One region of the Paradevosia tibetensis genome, then DNA from elsewhere that is predicted to be linked to it. Evidence: predicted binding sites of a transcription regulator. Region 1 holds the regulator's gene; the other holds the start of a gene.
What was found. Region 1 encodes HrcA, which represses chaperone genes, less so after heat shock. Its sites were predicted from a motif close to GTTAGCACTCNCNNNNNGNGAGTGCTAAC; they were not measured.
Positions count from the first base shown of each region.

Region 2: a site for HrcA is predicted at 2,463-2,491, ahead of FNA67_RS04725 (co-chaperone GroES). Genes of this name have one in related genera too.

Region 1 covers NZ_CP041690.1:4,320,435-4,324,724, reverse strand. The annotation lists gene hemW (radical SAM family heme chaperone HemW) at 1-388, opposite strand, end outside; gene FNA67_RS22080 (non-canonical purine NTP pyrophosphatase) at 375-1,040, opposite strand; gene rph (ribonuclease PH) at 1,040-1,756, opposite strand; gene hrcA (heat-inducible transcriptional repressor HrcA) at 1,901-2,986, shown strand; gene grpE (nucleotide exchange factor GrpE) at 3,047-3,655, shown strand; gene FNA67_RS21230 (nicotinamidase) at 3,709-4,290, opposite strand, start outside.
Region 2 covers NZ_CP041690.1:971,794-976,083, forward strand. The annotation lists gene FNA67_RS04710 (DUF2798 domain-containing protein) at 1-42, shown strand, start outside; gene FNA67_RS04715 (YlcI/YnfO family protein) at 147-326, opposite strand; gene groL (chaperonin GroEL) at 445-2,085, opposite strand; gene FNA67_RS04725 (co-chaperone GroES) at 2,131-2,418, opposite strand; gene FNA67_RS04730 (hypothetical protein) at 2,602-2,787, shown strand; gene FNA67_RS04735 (YqhG/Tai3 family protein) at 2,828-3,307, opposite strand; gene FNA67_RS04740 (sigma-54 dependent transcriptional regulator) at 3,429-4,290, opposite strand, start outside.

The sequences.
Region 1 (4,290 bases):
ACTGGACGCCCAGGGAAACGCGATTGACCCCGGCAGCCTTATAGCCACGGAAGCGGTCGGCCTCGACGCTCGTCGGATTGGCCTCGAGCGTGATCTCGACCTTGTCGTCTACCGTCCAGTGCTCGGCGATGGCGTCGAGGATGCCGGCCACGGTTTTCGGGGCCATCAGGGACGGTGTGCCGCCGCCGAAGAACACCGACTGCACCTTGCGCCCGGGAATGCGGGCGGCGGTGGCGGCGATCTCGCGCTGATAGGCCTTGAGGTATTCGGCCTCGTCGAACGGCCCGCGATGGACGTGGCTGTTGAAGTCGCAATAGGGGCACTTGGCCGCGCAGAACGGCCAGTGGATGTAGACCCCGAAGAGGTTGTTGAACCTATCCACGCTCAATGGCGCTCTCCACGAGCTTGGCGAACGCCTTGGCGCGGTGCGAGAGGCCGGCCTTGCCGTGCGACCATGAATGCTTGTCCTCGCTCGGCATCTCGCCGAACGTGATGTCGTAGCCCTCCGGCATGAAGACCGGATCGAACCCGAAGCCGAGATCGCCGCGCGGCGGCCAGACCAGGGTGCCCTCGACGGTTCCGACATAAAGGTCGTCGCGCCCGTCGGGAGCGGCGAGGCAGAGGGTGGCGTTGAACGAGCCATGGCGCTGGGCCGGGGTCGAGGCGCCCGCGGCCTGGAGCGCGTCTTCGACCCGGCGCATGCCGACCGAAAAGTCGCGGCCGCCATCGGGACGCACGCCCGCCCAGTTGGCGGTGTAGACGCCCGGCTTGCCCCCGATCGCATCGACGCAGAGCCCCGAATCGTCGGAAAGGGCGATGAACCCCGAGCTCCGCGCGGCGGCATGGGCCTTGATGCGGGCATTCTCGGCGAAGGTGGTGCCGGTTTCATCCGGTTCGGGCAGGTCGAGCTCGCCGGCCGAGACCAGGTCCAGATCGACGCCCAGACCCTCGAAAAGCTGGCGGAATTCGACGAGCTTGCCGGCGTTGTGGGTCGCCACAACCAGGCGATCGCCGGCCTTGAGGGTGATATTGGGAGCCATCAGATCTCCAGCGCCGTCTTCTGCAGCACGGTCAGTTCGGAAATGCCCTTCTCGGCCAGGCCCATGAGCATGTCGAGTTCCTGGCGGCTGAACGGGGTCTGCTCGGCCGTGCCCTGGATCTCGACGAACTTGCCCGAGCCGGTGAGGACGAAATTGGCGTCGGTCTCGGCTTCCACGTCCTCGAGATAGTCGAGGTCGAGCACCGGGGTGCCCCGGTAGATGCCGCAGGAGACCGCGGCGACGGTGTCGCGCAGCGGGTTGGCCTTGACCAGCTTGCGCTCGCTCATCCAGGCGATGGCATCGGCCAGCGCCACATAGGCGCCGGTGATCGAGGCGGTGCGGGTGCCGCCATCGGCCTCGAGCACGTCGCAGTCGATGGTGATCTGGTTTTCGCCAAGCGCGGCCATGTCGACCACGGCGCGCAGCGAGCGCCCGATGAGGCGTTGGATTTCCTGGGTGCGGCCGGACTGCTTGCCGGCAGTGGCTTCGCGCCGGGTACGGGTGCCGGTGGCACGCGGCAGCATGCCGTATTCGGCCGTGACCCAGCCCAGGCCCTGGCCACGCCGCCAGGAAGGCAGGGAGGTTTCGACCGAGGCGGTGACCAGTACGCGGGTCGAGCCGAATGCGACGAGGCAGGAACCTTCCGCCTTGGGCGCCACGTTGCGCTCGAGGGTCACGGCGCGCATTTCGCTGGAGTCGCGTCCGGAGGGGCGCATGGCAAATCACCTGGAAACTGGATCGTTAACCGCCTCTTAACCTTCATGGGCCCTAACCACAAGGTTGAGCGGCTTGGCGGGCCGCGGCTTTGCCCTTAAATGAGGAGAGATCGTTAACGCGGGAACGTCCCTTTGTCGTCGCGCATGCCCAAGCCCCCCGAAGAATTCCTCACCGCGCTCAATGCGCGCAGCCAGGACATCTTCAAGAAACTGGTCGAACGGTACCTGGAAACGGGCGAGCCGGTGGGGTCGCGCAATCTTTCGCGCATGCTGGACCTGTCGCTTTCGCCTGCCTCGGTCCGCAACGTGATGGCGGACCTCGAGGAGCTCGGCCTCATCGCGGCGCCCCACACCTCGGCGGGCCGCGCCCCCACCCAGCTCGGGCTGCGGTTCTTCGTGGATGCCATGCTCGAAGTGGGCGCGGTGGACGAGCGCGAGCGCAAGGAGATCTCCAAGCATATCGAGGGAAGCGCCCAGGCGGGGGGACTGGAAGACCTGCTGACCGAAGCCAGCCAGCTGCTCTCCGGGCTCAGCCATGGGGCAGGGGTGGTGATCGCCACCAAGTCGGACATGGTGCTCAAGCATATCGAGTTCGTTCGGCTCGATTCCTTCCGGGCGATGGCGGTGCTGGTGGGGCAGGACGGGCAGGTCGAGAACCGCATCGTGCCGCTGCCGCCCGGGCTCACCGCCTCGGCGCTGACGCAGGCGGGCAATTACCTCGCCAACCTCGTGGTCGGCCGGACCCTGCGCGAAGCACGCGCCGCACTCAAGCAGCAGCGGGCCGAGCAGATGTCGGAACTGGACGAATTGACACGCAAGCTGGTCGAGGAAGGCCTGGCGACGCTCTCGACCAATTCCGATTCCGTGCTGCCCACCGTCATCGTGCGCGGGCGCGCCAACCTCATCAACGCCACCATGGAATCGGACGACCTGACGCGCATGCGCCAGCTCTTCGATGAGCTGGAAAGCAAGGACGGGCTCATCGAGCTGCTCGGAGATGCCGAGACGGCGCAAGGGGTTCGCATCTTCATCGGCTCGGAGAACAAGCTGTTCTCGCTCTCGGGCTCCTCGGTGATCCTCTCGCCCTACAAGGACGCCAACGACAAGGTGGTGGGCGTGCTGGGCGTCATCGGGCCGACGCGATTGAACTATGCGCGCATCGTGCCCGTTGTGGACTATACGGCCAACGTCATCTCCACCATGATGGCGCGAAAGGCTCGCCAGGGTTGAAAAAATCCCGGGCTTGGCCGATATGCGGGTCAACCAATCAACCCAGATGCGGATATCGTAATGACCAGTGACGAAAACACGGCGTCCGGCGCGCCGGACGAACAGGCCAAGACCGAGAGCGCTGGGGCCACGACGCCTGAAGTCGATGTCTCCGAGGCGCTGCAGGCGGAAGTCGCCGACCTCAAGGACAAGCTGCTGCGCACGGTTGCCGACATGGAAAACCTGCGCAAACGCACCGAACGCGAGATCGCCGATACGCGGACCTATGCCATTGCCGGCTTTGCCCGCGACATGCTGACGGCCACCGATTCGCTCAGCCGCGCGCTCTCGAGCCTGCCGGCCGAAGCGCGCGAGACGGGCGACGCCACGCTCAAGACCCTCATCGAGGGCATCGAGATGACCGAGCGCGAGATGCAACGGCTCCTGGCCAAGCACGGCGTCAAGCCGATCGAGGCGGAAGGCCAGAAGTTCGATCCCCACAAGCACCAGGCCATGTTCGAGGTTCCCGACCCGACGCGCCCGGAAGGCACGGTGGTGCAGGTGGTGCAGGCGGGCTTCGCCATCGGCGATCGCGTGCTGCGTCCGGCCATGGTGGGCGTTGCCAAGGGCGGCGCCAAGCCGGTCAATGCCGGCGAGGCCCCCGAAGGCGGCGTCGACAAGAGCGCCTGATCCTGTCGTGAAAGCTGGCCGGGGCGATGGAATTCGCCCCGTCCGGCAGGCGGCTAGATGTCGCTTGCCCCGATGCGTCGCACGCCGGCGCTATCCATCTCGGCATAGGCCTGGGCCAGCGAGCCATCGGTATCGATGGCGCGGGTCAGGTCTTCCACTACCAGCGTTTCAAAGCCATTGGACGCCGCGTCGAGTGCGGTCCAGTTGACGCAGAAATCGGTGGCGAGGCCGACGACGAAGAGGCGCTGCAGCCCGCGCTCCCTCAGATAGCCGGCCAGGCCCGTATGGGTCTTGCGATCGGCTTCGCGAAATCCGGAATAGCTGTCGACCTCGTGATGGTAGCCCTTGCGCAGCACGAGCTGCGCCCGCTCGAGCAGCGGTTCGGAGACGATGCGGGCGCCGGGCGTACCCATCACGCAATGGTCGGGCCAGAGCACCTGGGGGCCGTAGTCGAGCTCGATGCGTTCGAATACCTTTCGCCCCTGGTGGGCGCTGGCAAAGGAGATGTGGCCGGGCGTATGCCAGTCCTGGGTCAGAAGGACATTGGCGAAGCGCTGGGCCAGGGCCTCGATGGGAGCGACGATCTCGGCGCCCCCGTTGACGGCGAGGCTGCCGCCGGGGAGGAAATCGACCTG
Region 2 (4,290 bases), 1.1 Mb from region 1:
TTTGCCATCGCGCACAGGGTGTTCCCGCCGGCGAGGGCCTGAGGGACGACCGGCCCCAGCCTCGTTCCCATCGGCGCTTGGCGTTTGCTGACGCGCTCTTCACCTCGACAAGGGGGGAGGGGGACCTGTTGGGGCGACTGCGCTGCCTAGTGCTGAAGTTCCTTGCGGACAGCGGAGGCGATAAAGGCCGAGCGCGTCTGGCCGCGCTCGCGCGCTTCTGCGTCGATGGCCTCGAGCAGACCGAGATCGAGCGAGACGTTGATGCGCGTGGTCGAGCCCAGGTCGCGGACCAGTGGAATGGCTGCAAGTCGTTTGGGAGAAATCACGAGGGTGGGGTGCCATCAGCTGCCCAAAACGGGAAAGGGCGGCCCTGGTGGACCGCCCTCCCGTTCGTGACCTTGGGAAAGGTCAGGTGTTCTAGTCGGCTGGTGCCGGCCGGACTTCTTAGAAGTCCATGCCGCCCATGCCGCCCATGCCACCGCCGCCCGGCATGGCCGGAGCAGCTTCCTTGGGCAGCTCGGCAATGAGCGCCTCGGTGGTGATCAGGAGCGAAGCGACCGAAGCCGCGTCCTGGAGAGCCGTGCGCACGACCTTGACCGGGTCGATGACGCCGAGCTGGACGAGATCGCCATACTGGTCGGTCGCGGCGTTGTAGCCGAACGAAACCGAGGCGTTCTCGAGGATCTTGGCAACCACGACCGAACCTTCAGCGCCGGCATTGCTGGCGATCTGACGGACGGGTTCCTGGAGGGCGCGGCGGACGATGGCGATGCCGGCGTCCTGATCAGCGTTGGCACCCTTGACCTTGAGGTTGGACGAAGCGCGCAGCAGAGCCACGCCGCCGCCCGGAACGATGCCTTCTTCGACGGCAGCGCGGGTAGCGTTCAGGGCGTCATCGACGCGATCCTTGCGCTCCTTGACTTCCACTTCCGTGGCGCCGCCGACCTTGATCACCGCAACACCGCCGGCGAGCTTGGCCAGGCGTTCCTGCAGCTTTTCCTTGTCGTAGTCCGAGGTGGTTTCCTCGATCTGCGCCTTGATCTGGGCAACGCGGCCCTGGATGTCTTCGGCAGCGCCGGCGCCATCCACGATCGTGGTGTTTTCCTTGGTGATCTCGACGCGCTTGGCGGTGCCGAGCATGTCGATGGTCACGTTCTCGAGCTTGATGCCGAGATCTTCGGAGATCACCTGGCCACCGGTGAGGATGGCGATGTCTTCGAGCATGGCCTTGCGGCGGTCACCAAAGCCCGGGGCCTTGACGGCAGCGACCTTGAGGCCACCGCGCAGACGGTTGACGACGAGAGTTGCAAGAGCCTCGCCTTCGATGTCTTCGGCGATGATCAGCAGCGGACGCTGCGACTGCACGACGGCTTCGAGCAGCGGCAGGATGGTCTGCAGGTTCGAGAGCTTCTTCTCGTGGAGAAGGATCACGGCGTCTTCGAGGACGGCGGTCATCTTCTCGGTGTTGGTCACGAAGTAGGGCGAGAGGTACCCGCGGTCGAACTGCATGCCTTCGACGACTTCGAGCTCGGTCTCGGCGGTCTTGGCTTCCTCGACGGTGATCACACCCTCGTTGCCGACCTTCTGCATGGCCTCGGCGATCTGGTCGCCGATCGAGGACTCGCCGTTGGCCGAGATGGTGCCGACCTGGGCGACTTCAGCCGAAGAATTGATCTTCTTGGCCTGGGCCTTGAGGCTGCCGACGACTTCCTCGACGGCCATGTCGATGCCGCGCTTCAGATCCATCGGGTTGAAGCCAGCGGCGACGGCCTTGACGCCTTCGACGACGATGGCCTGGCCGAGAACGGTGGCCGTGGTGGTGCCGTCACCGGCGATGTCGTTGGTCTTGGAAGCAACCGAGCGCAGGAGCTGGGCGCCCAGGTTCTCGAACTTGTCTTCCAGTTCGATTTCCTTGGCGACGGTGACGCCGTCCTTGGTGATGCGCGGGGCGCCGAACGACTTTTCGATAACGACGTTACGACCCTTGGGGCCGAGGGTCACCTTCACCGCATTGGCGAGGGTGTTGACGCCGCGCAGCATGCGCTCGCGGGCATCGGTGGAGAATTTTACTTCTTTGGCAGCCATGTCTGGCGCTCCTCAAAAATAAGCGTTGAACGGCTGGGTCCGGCCTTAGCCGATGATGCCCAGGATGTCGGATTCCTTCATGATCAACAGATCCTTGCCGTCGATCTTGACCTCGGTGCCGCTCCACTTGCCGAAGAGCACGCGGTCACCGGCCTTGACGTCCAGGGCAACGATCTTGCCGCTTTCGTCGCGCGCACCGGGTCCAACGGACTCGATGATGCCCTCGGAGGGCTTTTCCTTGGCGGTGTCGGGGATGATGATGCCGCCAGCGGTTTTTTCCTCGCTGTCGACGCGCCGGACGACCACGCGGTCGTGCAGGGGACGGAAGCTCATGTTCGCTCCTTTTGAGACCTTACGGTGATGCAAATCTGAAGCCTGTTAGCACTCCAGCATCGAGAGTGCTAGCAAGCTGACCGGGGATATAGGAGGGCGGTTTTAGGGAGTCAAGGTCGCGGGATTGTGACGGGAGCTTGAAACCGGTGTTTCCAGTGCGCCGCGAATGGGAGATAAGGGGCCATGAGCGAACAAGCAAAAAATTCCGACATCCGTCTCCGCCGCACCGGCGGCGCGGGTCTCAACACGCAGTGGAAATGGGAAATCGTGGACGCCGAGGGCAAGGTGCTCAAATCCGGCACCGCGCTGGGCGAAGAGCACAAGGCCTTCGCCACGGCCAAGAAGGCCAAGGAGCGGCTGGCCAAGTAGGTCCGGGCAGACAGGGTCCGGGCGATAGTCCGGGCCTGCGCTATTGCTGGCCGAACGGATCGTATTGCAGCAGCCAGGAATAGAGCCATTTCTCGCCGGCTCCGACCGAAGCGACGTCGTCGATCTTCCAGGCGCCCTCGTCCTGGACCATCGAGATGGTCAGCACCGTCGGCTTGCTGGCATTGGTAAAGCTCACCATTGCGACAGCCGTGCCGTCCTGGATCACCGGCTCGGAGACCGCCAGGTTCTCGAGCGTGCCCGTCTCGCCATTGATGAAGGGATTGAAGGCACCAAAATCGGGCGCTGCCGGATCGATGCGCGTGCCTTTCCCGTCCACTGCATTGGCCTGCAGATTGGCCACCACGAGCGATTGCAGATGGGGCGAGAAGTGTTTCTCGATATCCTCGTGCTCGCCGGCCACGAGGGGCTTGTAGATCTCCTCGATCAGCCCGCGGGGTGTATCCGCCACAGGAGCGCTACCGAAGATCATCGGCACGAGGCCGAACAATGTCCAATCCATGGTTTCCCTGGTCGTCTGATCGAGGATTGGCGCGGAAAATGCGAGGCCAAACCGCCTGAAATAAGGCGGGCGCGCGGGTCGCCTGAGATTTAATTCAATGCCTTGAGCGGGTTGGCCGCACTCAGGCGGCCCCTTTGGCTCCCGCCATCTCGGCCCAGGCCTGGCGCTTGCGGTAAATGGTCGAGGGGCTCAGCTCCAGCGCCGCGGCGGCCAGCGCGATGTTGCCGCCGAACGAGAGAATGGCGTCCTCGATGATGCGCTGCTCCTGCTGCCACATGGGCAGCACCGTCGTGCGGCGCGGCGCGGGTGCCGGTTCGGCGATGGGCGTGGGCGAATAGCTGCGCGATTCGATATCGGCGGCGCTCACCATCTCGGCGGAAATCTCTCCGCCATCGAACATCACCACCAGACGGCGGACGAGATTCTGGAGCTGGCGCACGTTGCCGGGCCACTCGCGGGCGATGAGGCTGTCGGCAGCTTCCGGAGAGAAGCCCGAGAATCGCTTGTGCTCCTCGCGCGCAAAACGGGCGAGGAAATGCTGGCCGAGCACCATGATGTCGGCCGGGCGCTGGCGCAGCGGGGGCAGGTGGATGGGCAGCACGTGCAGGCGATAGAAAAGGTCCTCGCGGAAGCGCTTTTCGGTGATCATCTGCATCGGGTTGCGATTGGTGGCGCAGATGACGCGCACGTCGACCTGGCGCGTATCGGCTTCGCTAACGCGGGTGAGTGCCCCGGTCTGCAGGAAACGCAGCAGCTTGCTCTGGAGCGAAAGGTCCATCTCCCCGATCTCGTCGAGGAAGAGCGTGCCGCCATCGGCCAGTTCGGCCGCGCCCTTGCGGTCTTCTACCGAGCCGGTATAGGCGCCGCGCGCGGCCCCGAAGAGCTCGGTTTCCATCAGGTCACGCGGAATGGCGGCGCAGTTGACGGCGACGAAACGCCTCTCGGCGCGCGGGCCCTTGGAATGAAGCGCCTCGGCGCACACT